DNA from 3 places in the Pseudomonas sp. FG29 genome. Region 1 is predicted to be linked to each of the others. Evidence: predicted binding sites of a transcription regulator. Region 1 holds the regulator's gene; each other region holds the start of a gene.

What was found. The regulator FliA, encoded in region 1, starts transcription of late flagellar genes. The targets are predictions, from matches to a motif close to CTAAAGTTTNNNNNNNNNNNGCCGNTAA.
Positions count from the first base shown of each region.
Region 2: a site for FliA is predicted at 2,556-2,583, ahead of ACODS1_RS13270 (methyl-accepting chemotaxis protein). Genes of this name have one in related genera too.
Region 3: a site for FliA is predicted at 4,015-4,042, ahead of ACODS1_RS09315 (methyl-accepting chemotaxis protein). Genes of this name have one in related genera too.

Region 1 covers NZ_JBMDJU010000015.1:85,063-91,891, reverse strand. Annotated here, with positions in the region: gene ACODS1_RS16145 (chemotaxis protein CheA) at 1-1,475, opposite strand, end outside; gene ACODS1_RS16140 (protein phosphatase CheZ) at 1,488-2,276, opposite strand; gene ACODS1_RS16135 (chemotaxis response regulator CheY) at 2,296-2,670, opposite strand; gene fliA (RNA polymerase sigma factor FliA) at 2,771-3,517, opposite strand; gene fleN (flagellar synthesis regulator FleN) at 3,514-4,344, opposite strand; gene flhF (flagellar biosynthesis GTPase FlhF) at 4,432-5,745, opposite strand; gene flhA (flagellar biosynthesis protein FlhA) at 5,757-6,829, opposite strand, start outside.
Region 2 covers NZ_JBMDJU010000011.1:19,627-26,455, forward strand. Annotated here, with positions in the region: gene ACODS1_RS13265 (5-oxoprolinase subunit PxpA) at 1-421, opposite strand, end outside; gene ACODS1_RS13270 (methyl-accepting chemotaxis protein) at 635-2,518, opposite strand; gene ACODS1_RS13275 (OprD family porin) at 2,657-3,880, opposite strand; gene ACODS1_RS13280 (LysR family transcriptional regulator) at 4,152-5,096, shown strand; gene ACODS1_RS13285 (TRAP transporter substrate-binding protein) at 5,304-6,281, shown strand; gene ACODS1_RS13290 (TRAP transporter small permease) at 6,352-6,829, shown strand, end outside.
Region 3 covers NZ_JBMDJU010000006.1:103,443-110,271, reverse strand. Annotated here, with positions in the region: gene dapA (4-hydroxy-tetrahydrodipicolinate synthase) at 1-502, shown strand, start outside; partial or broken gene ACODS1_RS09330 (PDC sensor domain-containing protein) at 537-1,763, shown strand; gene ACODS1_RS09325 (methyl-accepting chemotaxis protein) at 1,779-2,621, shown strand; gene ACODS1_RS09320 (extracellular solute-binding protein) at 2,646-3,719, shown strand; gene ACODS1_RS09315 (methyl-accepting chemotaxis protein) at 4,065-6,026, shown strand; gene ACODS1_RS09310 (di-heme oxidoreductase family protein) at 6,243-6,829, shown strand, end outside.

The DNA of each region.
Region 1 (6,829 bases):
TTACCGGCCTTCTCGCGTTCTTCCGGGGTCTCCACGCCGTGGTCGACCGCGTTGCGCACCAAGTGCACCAGCGGGTCGGCCAGCGCCTCGACCAGGTTCTTGTCGAGGTCGGTTTCTTCGCCCACCAGCTCGAGGTTGATCTCTTTCTTCAGATTGCGCGCCAGGTCGCGAACCAGGCGCGGGAAGCGGCCGAAGACCTTCTTGATCGGCTGCATGCGGGTCTTCATCACCGAAGTCTGCAGATCCGCCGTGACCACGTCGAGGTTCGACACCGCCTTGGACATGGCCTCGTCGCCGCTATTGAGGCCCAGGCGCACCAGGCGGTTACGCACCAGTACCAGCTCGCCGACCATGTTCATGATCTCGTCGAGGCGTGCGGTATCGACCCGTACGGTGGTTTCGGCTTCGCTGGCAGGCGCCTTCTCCGCCGCAGCAGGAGCTGGCGCAGCAGCACGCGGCGCAGCGGGTTCGGGCTTGGCCGCCGGCACAGCAGCTGGCTGAGGCGTAGGCTTGGCCGCCGCAGGAGCCGGTGCTGCCGCTGCGGCCGGAGCGGCAGTTGGAGCCGGCGCTACGAATTTGCCCTTGCCGTGCAACTCATCGAGTAGCGATTCGAACTCGTCATCCGTGATGTCGTCACCGGCCGGGGCACTCGGGGCGGCGGCTGGCGCGGCCGCTACAGGCGCGGCAGGCGAAGCCGGCGCGGCGAACTGGCCCTTGCCGTGCAACTGATCGAGCAAAGCTTCGAATTCGTCGTCGGTGATATCGTCACCGGCAGGTGCGGCGGGCGCGGCAGCAGCAGGAGCTGCAGGGGCCGGTGCCGATGCGGCTGGCGCGGCGAACTGACCTTTGCCATGCAGTTGATCGAGCAGCGCTTCGAATTCATCGTCGGTGATATCGTCACTGCCGGCGCTGGCTTCGGCAGCAGCCGGCGGCGTATCGCCCAGCGCATCGAGCAGTTGCTCGAACTCGCTATCGGTGATGTCGGAGGACGCAGCACTTGCAGCAGGCGTGGCAACCGGTTCGGGTTCAGGCTCCGGCGCGGCCTGCACCGCTACAGGCTCGGCAACCGGCTCGGGTTGCGCACCTGCTGGCTCGGCCAGGCGTGCCAGGGCTGCCAGCAGCTCGGGCGATGCCGGCGTAGGCTCGGAGCGTTCCCGAACCTGGCCAAACATGCTGTTGACCGCATCCAGCGCCTCGAGCACAACGTCCATCAGTTCAGCGTCAACGCGACGCTCGCCCTTGCGAAGGATGTCGAACACGTTCTCGGCAATATGACAGCACTCCACCAGCTCGTTGAGCTGAAGGAAGCCTGCTCCGCCCTTGACGGTGTGGAAACCGCGAAAGATGGCGTTCAGCAGGTTCATGTCGTCCGGTCGGCTTTCCAGCTCGACCAACTGCTCGGACAACTGTTCGAGAATCTCGCCGGCCTCTACCAGGAAATCCTGGAGGATCTCTTCATCGGCGCCGAAGCTCATGTGGGGTGCTCCTTAGAATCCAAGACTGGATAGCAGGTCGTCGACATCGTCCTGATTGGAGGCGACGTCATCACGCTTATCGGCATGAATCTGCGGACCTTCACCCGTCGACGGCGATTTTTGCTGCTGTTGTTCGGCACGCAATGCATCGTGGTCATGTTCGATACCCGCGAAGCGGTCTACCGAACTGGCCATTAGGACTAATTTAAGCAGGTTGCTTTCCACCTCGGTGACCAACTGCGTCACCCGCTTGATCACCTGACCGGTCAGATCCTGGTAATCCTGCGCCAACAGAATGTCGTTGAGGTGGTTGGACAGCTTGCTGCTGTCACGCTCGCTACGCGCAAGGAACAACTCGATGCGCTTGGCCAGCTCACGAAAACCCTCTGCGCCGATTTCCCGGCGCATGAAACGACCCCACTCGGCGCTGAGGCTCTGCGCCTCATCGGCCAGGTCATTGACCAGTGGCGCACTCTGCTCCACCAGATCCATGGTGCGGTTGGCCGCTTTCTCGGTCTGGGTGACGACGTAGTTCAGACGCTCGGTGGCGTCGGATATCTGCGACAGCTCCTTGGCATGAGGCATGCGCGGGTCGAGCTGAAAATTGACAATAGCGTTGTGCAGCTCACGGGTCAGCTTGCCGACCTCGTGATACAAACCACGATCACGAACCTTGTTGAGCTCATTGATCAGTTGCACCGCGTTGCCGAAGTTACCTTTTTCGAGGCTATCGACCAGTTCGCGGGCATTGGTTTTCAGGGACGTTTCAAGATCGCCCAATGTGGAATCATCGTGTTCCATAGCACCCTCGCGGCCGACATCAGCCGTTGACCCGCTCGAAGATCTTCTCGATCTTTTCCTTCAGCACCTGCGCAGTGAAGGGCTTGACCACATAGCCATTCACGCCGGCCTGAGCCGCTTCGATGATCTGGTCACGCTTGGCTTCGGCGGTGACCATCAGCACCGGCAGGTGCTTGAGGCGCTCATCCGCACGTACCGCACGCAGCAGGTCGATGCCGGTCATACCGGGCATGTTCCAGTCGGTGACCAGAAAGTCGAAGCTGCCGCTCTGCAGCATCGGCAACGCTGAAGTGCCGTCATCGGCCTCGGCGGTATTGGTGAAACCCAAGTCTCGCAAGAGGTTCTTGATGATCCGTCGCATCGTCGAAAAATCGTCAACGATGAGGATTTTCATGTTCTTGTCCAAGTCGACCTCCGTACAGTCCCAAACGTATTGCGTTTGCAACTACGTCCTTTAATCGTGAAACCGTTTCTGCCTGCGAGTACGCTGCGACTCAGCCAGCGCGCCATTCACTCAGCCGCGAACGCAGACGCGCCGCGCACTGACTGTGCAACTGACTGACGCGCGATTCGCTGACCCCCAGTACTTCACCGATTTCCTTCAGGTTCAGTTCTTCATCGTAATACAGCGCCAGCACCAGACGCTCGCGCTCCGGCAGGCCGGCAATGGCCTCGGCCAATGCCGCTTGAAAGCGTTCATCTTCGAGATCCCGCGAAGGTTCGAGGTGGGTGTGCCCGGCGTCTTCGTGCAGTCCGCCATGTTCACCGTCCTGCAATAGGTCGTCGAAACTGAACAGGCGGCTACCCAAAGTGTCGCCAAGAATGCCGTAGTAATCTTCCAGACTCAATTGGAGTTCGGCAGCAACCTCGTGATCTTTAGCGTCACGCCCCGTTCTCGCTTCAACGGTACGTATCGCATCGCTGACCATCCGGCTGTTGCGGTGCACCGAACGCGGTGCCCAATCGCCTTTGCGCACCTCGTCGAGCATGGCACCGCGGATGCGAATACCGGCGAATGTTTCGAAGCTTGCACCCTTGCTGGAGTCGTATTTGCGCGAGGCTTCGAGCAGGCCGATCATCCCGGCCTGAATCAGATCGTCCACCTGCACGCTGGCTGGCAGACGCGCCAGCAAGTGATAGGCAATGCGCTTGACCAGCGGCGCATAGCGCTCGATCAACTGGTGCTGGGAGTCCTGCGCACGAGCCTTGTTGTACATACGAAGTCCAGAGGCTGCTGTCATACGGCCGAGTCTGCTGTCGGTTGCTTCACCAGGCGCTCGACGAAGAACTCCAGATGGCCGCGCGGGTTGGCCGGCAGCGGCCAGGTATCGACCTTCTGAGCGATTGCCTTGAACGCCAGTGCGCATTTGGAGCGCGGGAAGGCTTCATAGACGGCGCGCTGCTTCTGCACCGCCTTGCGTACGCATTCGTCGTAGGGCACCGCGCCGACGTACTGCAGGGCGACATCGAGAAAACGATCCGTCACCTTGGTCAGCTTAGCAAAGAGATTGCGACCTTCCTGCGGGCTGTGCGCCATGTTGGCCAGCACGCGGAAGCGGCTGATGCCATGGTCGCGGTTGAGCAGCTTGATCAGCGCGTAGGCGTCGGTGATCGAGGTCGGCTCGTCGCAGACCACGACGAGAATCTCCTGCGCCGCCCGCACGAAGCTGACGACCGCATCGCCGATGCCGGCTGCAGTGTCGATCACCAACACGTCGAGGTTTTCGCTGATATCGCTGAATGCCTGGATCAGGCCGGCATGCTGCATGGGCGATAGGTTGACCATGCTCTGCGTGCCCGATGCGGCCGGCACGATGCGGATACCGCCCGGCCCCTGCAGCAGGACGTCACGCAGGTCACACTCACCAGCGATCACGTCGGCCAGGGTGCGCTTGGGGCTCAGCCCCAGCAGCACATCGACGTTGGCGAGCCCAAGGTCGGCGTCCATCAACATCACCCGGCGCCCCAGATCGGCGAGGGCCATGGACAGATTCACCGACACGTTGGTCTTACCGACACCGCCCTTGCCGCCGGTTACCGCGATCACCTGTACGGGATGCATACCCATGTTCTCTCAATACCTTGTCTAACTTCGACTTGGCCAACCGGCCGTTCGCCCCTGCAAAAAACGCAGGGTTTGCAACACTTTAGCGCTTCAGCCGACGCGCCGCGCGGTTCCTTGATAGAGACCGGCGAACAATTGCGCCATGGCGTCCTCGCTAGGCTCTTCCGGCGCCTGCAATCCCACCGCGCGGCTGACCAGCTGGTGGCTACGCGGAACGTGCAGATCATCCGGAATCCGCGGCCCGTCCGTGACATAGGCTACCGGCAGATGCTGGCCTATAGCCAGACCCAAAACCTCACCCAGACTCACGGCCTCGTCCAGCTTCGTCAGTATGCAGCCGGAAAGGCCGCAACGCTTGTAACTATGGTAGGCCGCCTTGAGCACCTGGCTCTGACTGGTAGCGGCCAGCACCAGATAATTCTTGGCTTTCAGGCCGCGCGCAGACAGGCTCTCGAGCTGCAGACGCAGGGCCGGATCGTTGGCGGGCAACCCCGCCGTATCGATCAGTACGACACGTTTCTTGGCCAGGGGCGCCAGGGCTTGCAGCAGCGACTGCCCCGGATCGATCTGAGTCACCGAGACGCCGAGGATGCGCCCCAGGGTCTTGAGCTGTTCCTGGGCGCCGATACGGAAGCTGTCCATACTCACCAGAGCGACCTGCTGAGCACCGTACTTAAGCACGTAACGCGCGGCCAGCTTGGCCAGCGTGGTGGTCTTGCCCATGCCGGCAGGGCCGACCAGGGCAATCACCCCGCCCTCTTCCAACGGCTCGACCTTGGGCGTCTTGATCGCATGGGCCAGGTGCGCCAGGAGCATGCGCCAGGCCTGACGAGGCTCGGCGACGCCCGCCACGCGGTCGAGCAACGCCTGCGACAGCTCGGCCGACAGGCCCATACGCTGCAAGCGGCGCCACAGGTTGGCCTGCTGCGGGCGACGGCTCTGCATTTGCCCCCAGGCGATGGAGCCCAGCTGTACTTCGATCAGTTCACGCAGGCCATGCAGCTCGAAGCGCATGGCATCGAGCGCACGCGGATCGACACTGGGCGCGGCAGCCACCGGCTTCTCGACGGGGCGCTGCGGCTTGACCGGGGTCGCCGGCAATTCCGGCGCCACCAGCGAGTCATTGGCGAAAAGTTGACGGTCTTTCGACGAGTCCTGTTCGGCACGGGTCGCCAGCTCCGCCTGGGCATTGGCGATGCGCGCCTGAGTCTTGCGCAGCTCGGCCTCCAGAGCCGGATTCGGTCGAACCGGCGCTGGCGCCACCTGATAGTCGAGCGCGGCGGTCAGCTCGACACCACCGGCCACGCGGCGGTTGCCGATGATGGCCGCGTCAGCGCCCAGTTCGTCACGCACCAGTTTCATGGCGGTCCGCATATCAGCAGCGAAGAAACGTTTGACCTGCATGACCCTTTACCTCAGTTCTGGCCCACAGTGGCGACTATGGTGACCTGCTTGTTGTCCGGAATTTCCTGGTAGGCCAGCACGTACATGCTGGGTACCGCCAGCCGCGCGAAGCGCGACAACATCGCCCGGATCGGACCGGCCACCAGCAGGATCACCGGTTTGCCGAGCATTTCCTGGCGCTGCGCCGCTTCCACCAGGGAACGCTGCAGCTTCTCGGCCATACCTGGTTCGAGGAGGATGCCATCCTCGCTACCCTGACCGGCCTTCTGCAGACTGTTCAGCAATATCTGTTCCAACCTTGGTTCAAGGGTGATCACAGGCAGCTCCGGCTCTAGTCCCACGATGCTTTGCACGATGGCGCGAGCCAGCGACACGCGAACGGCTGCGACCATGGCGGCGGGATCTTGACTCTTTGGCGCGACGTTGGCGATGGCCTCGGCGATGGTGCGGATGTCGCGCACCGGCACCTGTTCCTGCAGCAGCGCCTGCAATACCTTGAGCAGCGTCGACAGCGACACCAGCCCAGGCACCAGCTCTTCGGCCAGCTTCGGCGAACTCTTGGCCAGCAGTTGCATGAGCTGCTGTACTTCCTCGTGCCCGAGCAGCTCATGAGCGTGCTTGTGCAGGATCTGATTCAGGTGGGTGGCGACCACGGTGCTGGCATCGACCACGGTGTAACCGAGCGATTGCGCCTGGTCACGCTGACTGGGATCGATCCATACCGCCTCCAGGCCGAACGCCGGATCCTTGGCGGCAATGCCATTGAGCGGGCCGAACACCTGACCGGGGTTGATCGCCAGCTCGCGATCCGGGTAGACCTCAGCCTCGGCCACGCTGACACCCATGAGCGTCAAACGGTAGGCATTGGGTGCCAGGTCGAGGTTGTCGCGGATATGCACCGACGGCATGAGAAAGCCCATCTCCTGCGACAGCTTCTTGCGAACACCCTTGATCCGCGCCAGCAGTTGACCACCCTGGTTGCGGTCGACCAGCGGAATCAGGCGGTAGCCCACCTCCAGACCCACCATGTCCACTGGCGTCACATCGTCCCAACCCAGCTCCTTGACCTCCTGGGCCTTCTGCG
Region 2 (6,829 bases), on a different contig from region 1:
GCAACTGGCGGTCGTACTTGGCCACGGCGCTCATCACCGCGCGCAGGGTGGCGGGTTTGCGCATCATGTCCTGGTACAGCGCACCATGCGGTTTGACGTAGCTGACGCGAGCACCTTGGCTGCGGCAGAGGCCTTCGAGGGCGCCGATCTGGTAGAGCATCAGGTCTTCGACTTCCTGCGGCGTGCAGTCCATCGAGCGACGGCCGAAGCCGACCAGATCCTGGTAGGCGGTGTGCGCGCCGATGCGTACGCCGTGTTGCACGGCCAGGGCTACGGTCTTGCGCATCACGCTGGGGTCCGAGGCATGGAAACCGCAGGCGATGTTGGCGCAGTCGATGAAGGGCATGACCTCGGCGTCCAGGCCCATGGTCCAGGCGCCGAAGCTTTCGCCGATGTCGCAGTTCAGAAGCAGGCTGTTCACGTGACCATCCTATTCATGGCGTGCATGCAGGTTATGTCGCTCCGCCATGCCCTGGCCGGGCATCGCGAGAGGCTGTCACGCATTGTTCCGGCGGCAAGGGTGAGCGTCCAACTAATTAATGCAGTCGCCAGAGATAGGAAAGGCTGATGGTCTCGGGCAGGCACTCGACGAGGCCTGCCGAAGCGGTGTGATACAGGTCTGGCAGGTGCGGACTCAGGCCAGGCGGAACTGGCTGGCGCTGCGCCCCAGGGCATCGACCTGCGAGGACAACCCCTCGGTGTGATCGCCCAGGGCATGGCGCAGATCCTTGCTCTGGCCGGTGTGCAGGTTGATGGTTTCCATCTTGTCGGCGATGTCCTCGGTGGTGGTGGACACCTCTTCGATGGCGACCACCACCTGGTTCATCTCGCCGGTGAGGCGCTCCATGGCCGTGGTGATCGACTCGATGGCGCTGGCGACCTGCGCGGAATGGCGCTCACCTTCGGCGGCCAGGCCGATGCCGTTGTTCATCAGCTCATGCATCTGCCGCGTCTGCTGCTGGAATTCACCGACGATGGCGCTGATGTCGGTGGTGGCGGCGACGGTCTTCTGTGCCAGCGAGCGCACCTCGTCGGCCACCACCGAGAAGCCGCGCCCGGCCTCGCCGGCGCGTGCCGCTTCGATGGCCGCGTTGAGGGCGAGCAGGTTGGTCTGGTCGGCCAGGCTGTTGATCACGTCGACGATACCGTTGACCCGCGCACTGCTCTGGCCGAGCGCATCGACCTGGCTGTGGGTGGCCTGGATCAGTTGCGCCAGGCGGCTCATGCTGGCGACGCTGGCGGCGATCACCTGGCCGCCATCACGTGCAGCATCGTAGGCACTGGTGGTGGCGGTACCGACTTCGGCGGTGCGTTGTGCCATGTCGTTGAGGGTGGCGCTGATCTGGTGCGAGGCCGAGGCGGCCTGTTCTGTCTGCATCTCTACTTGCAGGCTGTTGTCGCCCAACTGGCGCATGGCGTCGCCGAGATGATGATGCAGGCGGTTCAGCTCATCGTTGGCGTGCAGCACCTGGGTGACGATGTCTCCGATGCCCTGGATCATCCGGTTGGCCGCGTCGGCGAGCTGGTTGAATTCGTCGCGCGGGTTGTTGCCCACCGGCAATCTGCCGGACAGATCGCCAGACGCCACGCGGCTGAGCAACTGGGTGACATTGCGCAGGCGCGTGACCAGCGTGCGCGAGGCCTGCAGCAAGGTCAGCGAGAGCAGGGCGGCGACGGCCAGGAAGCTCAGCCCCATGGCGTAGCGTGCCGACTCCTGCGCCTGCTGCGCCTCCTGGCTGCGGCGCAGCAGCAGGCCGTTCTGCAGCGCCTGCGCCTGGGCTTCGACGCTGGCCTGCAGTTGTTCGCCGAGCTGGTTCAGGCGCTGGTTCACGGCGCTGATCTGCTCGATGCTGGCATGCGCGTCGGCAAATGCCTGGGCGAAGCCGCTGACGTTCTTGCCGATCGGCGTGTCCTGCCACTCGAGGTCGGCGATCTGCGCCTGCAGCTTGACGATGGCGGCCTGGGTGATCTGGGCGAAGCCGGCATCGAAGGATGACAGGTAGTCACGCTGGCCACTCAGGGCCGCGCTGATGAAGGGCTTGATCAGGTCGAAACTGATGGCTTCCAGCGCCTTGCTCTTTTCGCTGAGGTTCTTGCGCTGGCCTTCGAAGGGCGTGAGGCCGAGGGCCTGATTCAGCACCAGCCATTGGCGCTGCTGGGCGATTTCCTCGAGCAGCACGCTCTGGATGCGCTCGGCATGTTGCACGGTGCTGGCATCATCCAGGGTGCGTGCCTGTGTCAGCAGTTGTCCGACAAGATTTTCCAGTTCGTCCAGGCCGGCCTTGTAGCTGTCGAGTCGATCCGGGCTCAGGCCCTGGCGCAGGGTGTTCTGTCGCCACCAGTGATTCATCAGCTGGGTACTCGTACTGGCATAGCCAGCGGCGCTTTCTCGCGCCTGCAGCGCAGTGCTGACGCTATGACTGGCCCACAGCGAGGCCGCAGCCATCAGCGCCAGGCTGATCAGGGTGAGCGCGATGAGGGCGCGGAATTTGTGTTGCCAGGACAGTTGAAGGTTCACGTTAACGCCTCGCCATCTTCTGAAGGATGATTCTCAGGAATCGGCAAGTTGTCATACAACTTGATTAAAAGTCTATGGCCATCTTGTCGTTCGAGAAACGCAAACGGGGCCGTGAAGGCCCCGTTGTCGTGTAGCCGCTTACCAGAGCGGCAGGCTATAGCTGAGAATCAGGCGGTTTTCGTCGAGATCATTGCCGAAGTTGGAGCGAACGGTGGCGTTGCGCCATTTCAGCCCGAGGTTTTTCAGCGGGCCTTCCTGGATCACGTAAGCGATGTCCATGTTGCGCTCCCATTCCTTGCCTTCATCGCTGCGCCCGGCCATCTCGACGTTGTCGCCGGCAATGTAGCGGGTCATGAAGGTCAGACCGGGAATGCCAAGGCTGGCAAAGTTGTAGTCGTAGCGTACTTGCCAGGAACGTTCCTGGGTGTTGGCGAAGTCGTTGATCTGGACGAAGTTGACCAGGAACGGGTCGCTGCTGGCGATGTATGGGAAGGGATCGTCGCCGCTCATGCGCTGGTAGCCGGCGCCCAAGGCATGGCCGCCCAGGCTGTAGGTAAACATGGCGCCGAAGGCCTTGTTGTCGAGGTCGCGGAAATTGCCGTCCTCACGGCTTTGCGAGTAGCGCAGGTCGCTCTTGAACGACTGGCCATCACCCAGCGGCAGCACATGCAGCAGCGTGCCGTAGTACTGCTGGTAGATGTTCTCCAGCTCACCGTAATGCAGGCCGGCGGTGAGCTGCGGGGTGAGTTTGTATTCGCCGCCGCCGAAGGTGAACGAGTCGCTGCTGCCGCCGATGCGGTTGCCGCTCATCTCGGTGTAGTCGCTGGAGTTGTTGGCCTTGATGCGATTGATCTTGCCGCCTTGCAGGGTCAGGTTGTCGACCTCCTGCACGTTGAGTAGCGCGCCCTGGAAGGTCTGCGGCAGCAGGCGCGAGTCATTGGCTGAAACGATCGGGCTGCGAAAACTCAGGGCGCCGACCTTCAGCGTGCTGTTGGAGACCTTCACCTTGCCGGTCAGTGCCAGCTTGGAATATTCGTCCTGCGAGCCGCCGGAACGATCGGCTGGCAGCAGACCGCTGCCGGCGGTGCCGTCGCCTGAGTCGAGCTTGAGGCCGAGCATGCCCAGCGCATCGACACCGAAACCGACGGTGCCCTCGGTGTAACCGGATTCCATGCGCAGCAGGAAGCCCTGCGCCCATTCTTCGGCCTTGTCGCGCGCGCCGCTCTGGCGGAAATCGCGGTTGAAATAGAAGTTGCGCATTTCCAGGTTGGCCTTGCTGTCTGCGATGAAATCGGCCTGGGCCAGGGCCGGCAGGCCGCTGCCGAGCAGCAGGGCGGATGCCAGGGGGAAATGGGGTTTCATGATGCAATGTCTCCTGTCGGGAGCGCGCAGCGGCGAGGATGGCTGCTTGGCAGAGCGCGTTTTTGGAATGATGTTGTTGTGGTCTGCGCAGAGCGCGGCGCCATTCTTCAAAGCCGAGTTCGCTGGCGTCCAACGAGAAAAACCGGGGGCTGGCGATAAGAAAATTCATCGGCAGAAGAAAAAATGCCTGGCATGCAACCTGCTACGCCCGGGGCTGCATGAGGCCCGGTGGACGGGTCTTGATGACGACACGGTAGAGAGGCGTTGTGGCATGAACCTGAGATTTCTCGAGACTTTCGTTTGGGTGGCGCGGCTGAAGAGTTTTCGCCTCACGGCGGAAAAGCTGTTCAGCACCCAGGCCTCCATCTCCAGCCGTATCGCGGCGCTCGAGGACGAGTTGGGCACGCGCCTCTTCCTGCGTGATTCGAAGGGGGTTTCCCTGACGCCGGAAGGACAGAAGGTGCTCGAATACGCCGAACGCATGATCGACACCATGCAGGCGCTGAAGCAGTCGATCAGCGACACCGGCAATATCCAGGGGCGCATTCGTGTCGGGGCGATGGATACCGTCATTCACACCTGGCTGAGTCCGTTCGTAACACGGGTGATGGAACGCTACCCGGCGGTGGAGATCGAGCTGACCGCCGATACCGCGCGCAACCTCAACGAGCAGTTGCTCAAGGGCTATCTGGACATCGTCTTCCAGACTGACATGGTTAATGGCGACAGCGTGCGCAACCTGGAACTGGCTGCCTTTCCGGTGCGCTGGATCGTGCCGACCGGCTCGCTCTACCACCGTGGTTATGCCTCGATGGACGAACTGGCGAAGGAGCGCATCATCACCTTCTCGAAGAATTCACGGCCGCATCAGGACATCCTCAACCTGCTGCATGCCGGCAGCGTCAGCGCGCCGCGCATCAACTGCGTCAACTCCATCGCCGCGATGACGCGGCTGATCCGTGACGGCTTCGGCATCGGCGCGTTGCCGCCGGCGCTGGTGCGGGACGAACTCAAGCAGGGGCTGCTGACCATCCTCGATGAGGTGCCCGAGCCGCCGCCGCTGCCCGTGGTGGCGACCTGGCGTACCGGCGTCGGCCTGGAGCTGAGCGAAGACATCATCGCCCTGGCCAGTGAGGCACTGGATGCCTACGCCGAGGAAATGGGTGAAACCTGCATAGTGCGGGTCGCCCCCGCCTCGGAACAAAAGAGCGCCTGAACCTGACGCTCAGCCAGGGCGGGCCATGCGACGGATGCTCGCTGTTGGTGCGTGGCCCGGGCGAATGCCCCCTTTGCTCTCATAACGAATTCCGATCATGCGCTGCCGGTTTTTCTAGTTGGACAGGGTAGGGCGATGCGCTGAGACTCGAAATCGTCTTCCAGCCGCGCTCTGCGGCGCACTCAGAACAATGAACAGGAGAGCACCATGAACAGCATCGCAACGCGTTTCGCCATGACCGCTTTGGCTTGTGCCCTGGGCTTCGGCGTCCAGGCCGGCGAACGCTGGAACATGACCGCCGAGAACCCCGACGGCAACTTCATCACCACCGTGGCCAAGGAGTTCGCCCAGGACGTGGAAAAGTCCAGCAACGGCGAGTTGCAGATCCGTGTGCACGCCAACTCGGTGCTGTTCAAACGTCCTGAGGTCAAGCGTGCGGTGCAGACTGGCCAGGTGCAGGTGGGTGACGTGCTGATGTCGGTGCTGGGCAACGAGGACCCGATCTTCGAGATCGACAGCGTGCCGTTCCTGGTACGCAACTACGAGCAGGCTCAGGCCCTGTGGGCCGCCAGCCGTCCAGCCGTGGAGGAGCGTCTGGCCAAGCAGGGCATCAAGTTGCTGTACGCCATGCCCTGGTCGCCGCAGAGCATCTTCACCAAGACGCCGGTGACCAGCATGGACGATTTCAAGGGCATGAAATTCCGTGCCTACAACCCGGCCACCTCGCGCATGACTGAACTGATGGGCGCGGTGCCGACGGTGATCCAGACCGGCGAGATCGCCCAGGCCTTCAGCACCGGCATGATCAACGGCATGCTCACCTCGCCGACCACGGGCGTGGATTCCCAGGCCTGGGACTTCTCTTCCTATTACTACGACGTCAAGGCCTTCATTCCGAAGAACTTCGTCATCGTCAACGCCCGAGCCTTCGCCCGCCTGCCACAGGCGACCCAGACCGCCGTGCTGGAGGCGGCCAAGCGTGCCGAGGAGCGTGGCTGGGCGATTGCCCAGGAGAAGACCGGTGAGCTGGTCAAGACCCTGGCCGATAACGGCATGCAGGTGTCCGAGCAGGCACCGGCGGCGGTGGAAACCGGCTTCGAGCAGATCGGTCAGACCATGACCGAGGAGTGGCTCAAGCGCGCCGGCGCCGATGGCCAGGCGATCCTCGACGCCTACCAGCGCTAATCCGGTTGCCCGCCGTCGCCCCAGCGACCGCGGGCTATTCTTCAAGGCTTGCCCAGGGAGCCCGTAGTTCATGACCCCACTGCACAAGCTCTACACCTTGTCCGGATGGCTGTCCGGCCTGTTTCTCATCCTGATCTGTCTGCTCGTCGTGGCGCAGATCGTCGCTCGTCAGTTGGGCACCATGGTGCCTGCTGCCGATGAGTTCGCCGCTTATGCGATGGCGGCGTCGGGTTTTCTCGCCTTGCCCTATGCGCTGCAGCGCGGCGTGCATATTCGTGTGGAACTGCTGCTGCGACTGCTGCCCGCTGGTGGTCGGCGCGTGGCCGATGTGCTGGCCACGCTGGTTGGCCTGGGTATCGCGGCATACATGGCCTGGTATTGCGCGTCGTTCGTGCTGGAATCCTACGAATTCAAGGAAGTGTCGTCCGGCCTGTTGCCGATTCCCATGTGGTTGCCGCAACTGCCGATGCTGCTCGGCACCCTGATTCTGGTGGTGGCGATGGCTGAGCGCCTGGTGTTGACCTGTCTGGGCAAACCCTTCGAAGCCG
Region 3 (6,829 bases), on a different contig from region 1:
CCCGCAGATTCTCTACAACGTGCCGGCACGCACCGCCTGCGACCTGCTGCCGGAAACGGTGGTCAGGCTCGCCGAGTTCGACAACATCATCGGTATCAAGGAGGCCACGGGTGATCTGGCCCGCGCCCAGGCGCTGCTGCCACTGACGCAGCAAGGGTTCGCCCTGTATTCGGGCGACGACGCCAGCGCTGCGGAATTCATGCTGCTGGGCGGCCAGGGCACCATCTCGGTAACGGCCAACGTCGCCCCGCGTGCCATGGCCAGGCTGTGCGATGCGGCGCTGGCCGGCGATGCCACACACGCACGTGCCCTGCAGCGCTATCTGCTGCCCCTGCATGCCGCACTGATGGCGCAGACCAATCCAATCGCCGTGAAGTGGGCTCTGCAGCGGATGCAGATGATCGGCGCCGGCATTCGCGCGCCATTGACCTGGCTCGACCAGACCCACCAGCCACTTCTGCAGCAAGCCATGGACGCCTGCCTCATCCCAGCGCAGCCCTGACAGCCCAGCCCGCGCACCACCCGGAGGTTCGATCATGTCTTTCGAGCGCATCAGCATTCAGTGGCGCATCAGCCTGCTCAGCGGCTGCTGCCTGCTTACCGTGGTCGCCGTGGTACTGGGCATTACCCTGTACCAGGCACATCGCAACGCCGAGCTGTTCAAGCGCGAAAGCACGCGCATCCTCGAAGAGTCGGCAAAGGCACGACTGGAAGCCAGTGCAGTGACGCAGAAACTGCATATCGAGCACTTCTTTCGCAGCATGCAGCTGTACGGTGACGGTATCGCCGGGCAGGTGCTGCAATTGCGCAAGCAGAACGCAAATGGTGCCGGTCCGGCCGGCACGCTGCGCCAGCAACTGGTCGCACTGATCCATAATGCCCTGCTCGCCAGCCCGAAGACGCTGGGCATCTATCTGGTGATGCAAGCCGACACGCTCGATGGACTGGACAGCGCCTTCATCGCCCAGGGGCCCTTATCGAGCAATGAAAAAGGCCGCTTTGCCCTGTACTGGTCGCAAAGCGAACCCGGCAAGCTGGTGCAGGCGACCCTGACCGAAGAGAACATCAACGACAACCAGGCGCCCGTCGACGCAGAGCCGCAGAACGCCTGGTACGTCTGCCCGATGCAAAGCGGCAAACCCTGTGTGGTTGAGCCCTACGCAGTCGAGGTGGAAGGCCACAACACGCTGATGAGCAGCCTGTCCATCCCGCTGCTCGACAACGGCCGGGTGATCGGCGTGCTGGGTTTCGATATCAGCCTGGCCACCCTGCAAGGCTTGACCGAAGCGCTCAGCGCCGAGCTGTATCAGGGCCAGAACGCCGTCTACATTCTCTCCGCCACGCAGTTGCTGGCCGGGCACAGCGCCCAGCCCGACAAGCTGGGCAGTCCGTTCGCCAGCGCGCCTGCCGCCGACAACGTGCAACTGAGCCAGGTGTTGCAACCCTTGGCCGATTCGCGGCCCTGGCACCTGCATATCGACATCCCCAACGCGCAATTGCACGCTCCTGCCCAACGCCTGCAGACGCAGATGGACAACGGTCAGCAGGATGCGCTGTGGCAGAGCCTGGGCCTCGGGCTCGGCGTCAGCCTGCTCGGCGTGCTGCTGCTCGGCCTCACGGCGCGCAGCATCAGCCGCCCACTGCAACGGGTGGCCGAGATGCTCGACGAACTGGTGGAGGGCGACGGCGATCTGACCCGGCGCCTGCCCAGGCAGCGCAGCGACGAATTGGGTCGGCTGGTCACCGGCTTCAATCGCTTTCTCGATCACCTGCAACCGATGGTCGGCGAGATTCAGAAGGCGGCCTTAAGTACCCGTGAGACTGCCGACCGCGCGGCCAGCGTCGCCGCGGACATCAACGCCGGCATGCACCGCCAGCACCAGCAAGTGGAGCAAGCGGCCGTGGCGCTGCAGCAGATTCATGCCAGTGCTCAGGAGGTCGCCGGCAGCTCCACCCAGGCTGCCGATGCAGCACGGGCCGCCGACCAGGCCGGCCAGCAGGGTGTGCAGTCATTCGCCAAGACCACCGAAACCATCAACCAGCTCGATCAACGCCTCGAAGCTGCAATGCACAACGTGCAGGCGCTGGCTGGCAGCAGCGAGGATATCGGCCAGGTGCTCGACGTGATCTGCACCATCGCCGAGCAGACCAGCCTGCTCGCGCTCAACGCCGCCATCGAGGCGGCGCGAGCCGGCGATCAGGGACGTGGCTTCGCCGTGGTCGCCGACGAGGTGCGCCACCTGGCGGACAACACGCAAAACTCGGTGGGCAAGATCCGCCTGGTGGTGGAGAACCTGCAGCAGCTCAGTCGTGAAGTGGTCAACGGCATGCACCGCAGCCGTGAGCAGGCGCGCAACAGCGTCAGCCTGCTCGACGATACCCACACCGCCCTGCACACCATCGGCGAGGCGATCGGCGTGATCGACCGCATGAACCGACAGATCGCCGAGGCCTCGCAGGCGCAGAGCGCCGGGCTGGACGACGTGGCCCAGCGCGTCGACGGTATCCGCGCCATCAGCGCAACGCTCACCGCGCAAGTCGAGGCGTCGTCGCATATCGGCCGATCCCTGCATGACATGTCCATCCAGCAACAGCGTCTGGTGGAGCATTTCCGTACCTGACGCCGCGTACCCAGGAGCCATTTCATGAAACGTCTGCTCTATCCGCTGCTCCTCGCCGTCAGCCTGCAGGCACAGGCCCAGGACGTGATTCGCTTCTATAGCTGGAAGGATTACTTCGACCCCGCCGTGCTGCAGGACTTCGAGGCACGAACCGGCATTCGGGTCGACTACCAGGCCTACACCACCGCGCAGGAGCTGGATCAGGCACTGCGCAGCGGTGAGCCCTATGACCTGGTGGTGCCCAGCCACTTCATGCTCAGGGAACTGATCGACGAGCAGCGACTGAGCCGTATCGAGAGCCAACGCCTGCCCAGCTATGCCCGGCTCGATCCCTGGCTGCTGTCGATCCTCGCGGGTATCCCCCATGCCAATCAGTACAGCGTGCCCTACCTGTGGGGCTCCATGGGCATGGTGATCGACCAGGAGCGGGTGCAAGCGGCGTATGGTGCTGAAGCGCCGAACAGTTGGGCGCTGCTGTTCGACAGTACGAAATCGTCCAGGCTCAGCACGTGCGGCATCGGTCTGCCGGATGCGCCGGAAGAAGTCACCTCGCTGCTGCTCAACTATCAGGGACGGCGCTTGGCAGCCAGCAGCAACCGGCAGATCCAGCGCAGCGTACAGCGGCTGACGCCACTCGCCGCCCAGCTGCGCAACCTCGACAACTGGCCACACATCGAGGCCCTGGCCTCCGGCCAGTTGTGTCTGGCGATGACCTGGAGCGGACACGCCCTCAAGGCGATGCAACGCAATCCCAGGCTGACCTACCGCATCCCCCGTGAAGGCGCCCTCATCTATATCGATACCCTGGCCATCCCCAGCAATGCCAGCCACCCCGAGCTGGCCTACCAACTGATCGACTTCCTCATCGCCCCAGCCAATGCGGTGCGCAATGCCCGCACCACTCAGTTCTATGCCCCCCTGCCAAGCGATGCGGCGGAACTGCAGACGCTGATCCAGCACTCGCCATTGCAGGTACTCAGCGCAGAACAACGGCGTAGCAGCTACTTGCTGGAAAGCCTACTGCCCGCCCAGAAGCATGCCGTCGAGCAGGCCTGGAAAGGCTTCAGGGATGCAGCCCCCAAGCTGGCACAGCCATAAATCGACACGCTCATCGGGTCATTCTGCCGCTGCACACCCTCAGGTAGCGGCAAATTGACCGTCAGTCACAAAAAATTGACGCCATATTGCCAGCGAATATCAGGCTGTTAGTCTGCCCTGGACGCCGCGTTGCAGACCCCTTTGAACGGTACGCCTCAGCGGTTCCCCTCCATCCAGCCCTGGCATCACTGTCAGGTCGGCGAAATCGCCCCCGCTGCACGCCACGCCTTGCGACACGACGCACCGCGATAACGACACCCCACACTCAGCGACATGGCCCTATCGGCCAGGTCAGCTAAGGTCTTTCAAGGGTTGTCCGACAATCAGAAAGCACAAGGAATCGTCATGAATACCGTCAATCGCATGCTTCTGGATCTGAGTGTCCGTAAAAAACTACTCGGTGGCTTCGGCTTGATCCTCCTGATAACCCTCGCGACTGCCTGGATCGGCAACAGCAGTCTGAACAATACCCTCGACCGTATCGATAACCTGTTGGGGGTCAGTGAAATCGACACCCAATTGATGCGCGCACGCCAGCAGGAGAAGAACTACCTGCTACGCAACGACGAACACGCCATGCAGCAAGCATTGACCCTTTCCCAGCAGATAAGGGATCAGGCAGCCGAGAAAGAAGCCCTTCTGGTGCGCCCTGAAAACAAGACATTGATGCGTCAGATCCAGGAAGACGCCACTGGCTATCGCAGCGAACTGGAGCAATTGCAGGCCGCCGGCAAGGCCAGTAACGACGCACAAAAAGCCATGGAGGACTCCGCCCGCGCAGCGCTCAAACGCTTCACTGATCTGCAAAGTGAACTGAGCAAGCTGGCGCTCGAGCAGATCCGCATGAACGGCGATCAGGCCAGCATCGATACATTGGGACGAGCGAACCAGGCCAACGAGTTGGCCATGGAATTGCTCGAAGCACGGCGGCGCGAAAAGGATTTTCTGCTGCGGCAGGACGACCAGTACGCACAGTTGCTCGACGCTCACTTCAACTCGCTCGACAGCAAAGGTCGTGAACTGCTCGGCACCCTGCAAGACAGTGGCGCGCGCTCGGCGATGGAAGATGCCCTGCAGCAATTGGCCAGCTACCGCAGTAACTTCGGCCAGCTCAAGACCAGCATCGGTGAGCTGAATCAGAGCGAAAAGGACATGACCGACCGCGCTCGTGAGGTCGCATCTGCTTCGAGCCAGTCGCTGAAACTGCAACGCGAACTGCTGGCCAGCGACTCCAGCCATGCCAAGCAAACCCTGCTGATCGCGGCCATGGTCGCGTTCGTGCTGGGCGTGCTCTGCTCGCTGTTCATTACCCAGGCCATCGTCGGCCCGCTGCAGCGCGTGGTCGGCATTGCCCGCAAGGTCGCCGATGGCGATCTGACCGAGGACATCGCCAGCAACCGCCGCGACGAACTGGGCCAACTGATGCAGGCCATGCAGGCCATGACCCTCAGCCTGCGCGACCTGATCGGCAGGCTCGGCTCCGGCATCACCCAGCTGGCCACCGCCGCCGAGGAACTGTCGGCCGTGACCGCGCAGACCAGTGCCGGCGTTACCGAGCAGCGCATGGAAACCGAGCAAGTGGCGACTGCCATGAACCAGATGGCCGCCACCGTGCTGGATGTCGCGCGCAATGCCGAAAATGCGGCAGGCTCGGCTACCGAGGCGGAAGACCAGACCCGTGAAGGCGGCAAGATCGTGCAGTTGGCCATCACCCAGATCGAGCAACTAGCCCGCACGGTAGAGACCTCGGCCGAAGCCATCGGCCGGCTCAAGGGCGACAGCGCCAACATCGGCACCGTGCTGGACGTGATCAAGAGCATCGCCGAGCAGACCAACCTGTTGGCGCTCAACGCCGCCATCGAAGCGGCGCGTGCGGGCGAGGCCGGGCGCGGCTTCGCCGTGGTCGCCGACGAAGTACGCGCCCTGGCCAGGCGCACCCAGGAGTCCACGCAGCAGATCGAGCAACTGGTCGCTACATTGCAGAACGGCGCCGAAAGCGCAGTCGGTGTGATGGCGCAGAGCCGCAGCATGGCCGGTGACACCGTCGAGGCCGCGCGCCACGCCGGCACCGCGCTGACGCGGATCGACGAGGCAGTTTCACGCATCCAGCAGATGAACCAGCAGATCGCCACGGCATCGGAAGAGCAAAGCTCGGTCGCCGAGGAGATCAACCGCAGCATCTCCAATATCCGCGATATCGCCGAGCAATCGGCCGCCGCCAGCGAGGAAACCTCGGCAGCCAGCGTCGACCTGGCGCGTCTGGGCAGCGACCTGCAACTGCAGGTCAGCCGCTTCAAGGTCAGCTGAACGACCACCTGACCGCGCCGCCATGCTGCGCGGTCAGGCCTCGCCCCCAACAATCCGGCATCATCGCGACGCCTGGATCCCTCCTGATGAGTGAACGCTTGGCCACGAGCCAGGCAAGCGCGACCTTTTGCCTCGACAGCTAACGCTAATTGATCTTATTTAAATTACCTTAGCCTGCTAATCTTGGCGCCCCGCCCGCCCCGGATAGCTCTACCGATGTCGCCGTATCAGCGCTGCCTGCTCCCTTTTCTGGCCCTGTTCCTGGCCGCTTGCGATCAACAACCGCATTTCAGCGCAGCCGAACCGGGCGAAGCGCTGTCGGCTGGCGCCGCCACGGTACGCAAGTTCGACCACAACGCCTTCTCCCAGCCTTCGGCCAACCTGGCGCCGAGCCGCCGCCTGGACTTCTCGGTGGGCAACAGTTTCTTCCGCAACCCCTGGGTGCCGGCACCCGCCTCCACCACCGCGCGCGATGGTCTGGGCCCGCTGTTCAACACCAATGCCTGCCAGAACTGCCACATCAAGGACGGTCGCGGCCATCCGCCGGAAGCCGATGCCGCCAGCGCCGCCTCGATGCTGGTGCGCCTGTCCATTCCCGCCGGGGCCGATGACGCCGAGCGTCTGATCCATCAGGGCGTGATACCCGAACCCACCTACGGCGCCCAACTGCAGGACATGGCCAACCCCGGCATCGTCCCGGAAGGTAAGGTGCGCCTGCGTTACAGCAGCGTGCCGGTACGTTTTGCCGATGGCACCGAGGTGCAACTGCGCAAGCCGCAACTGGACATCAGCCAGCTCGGCTA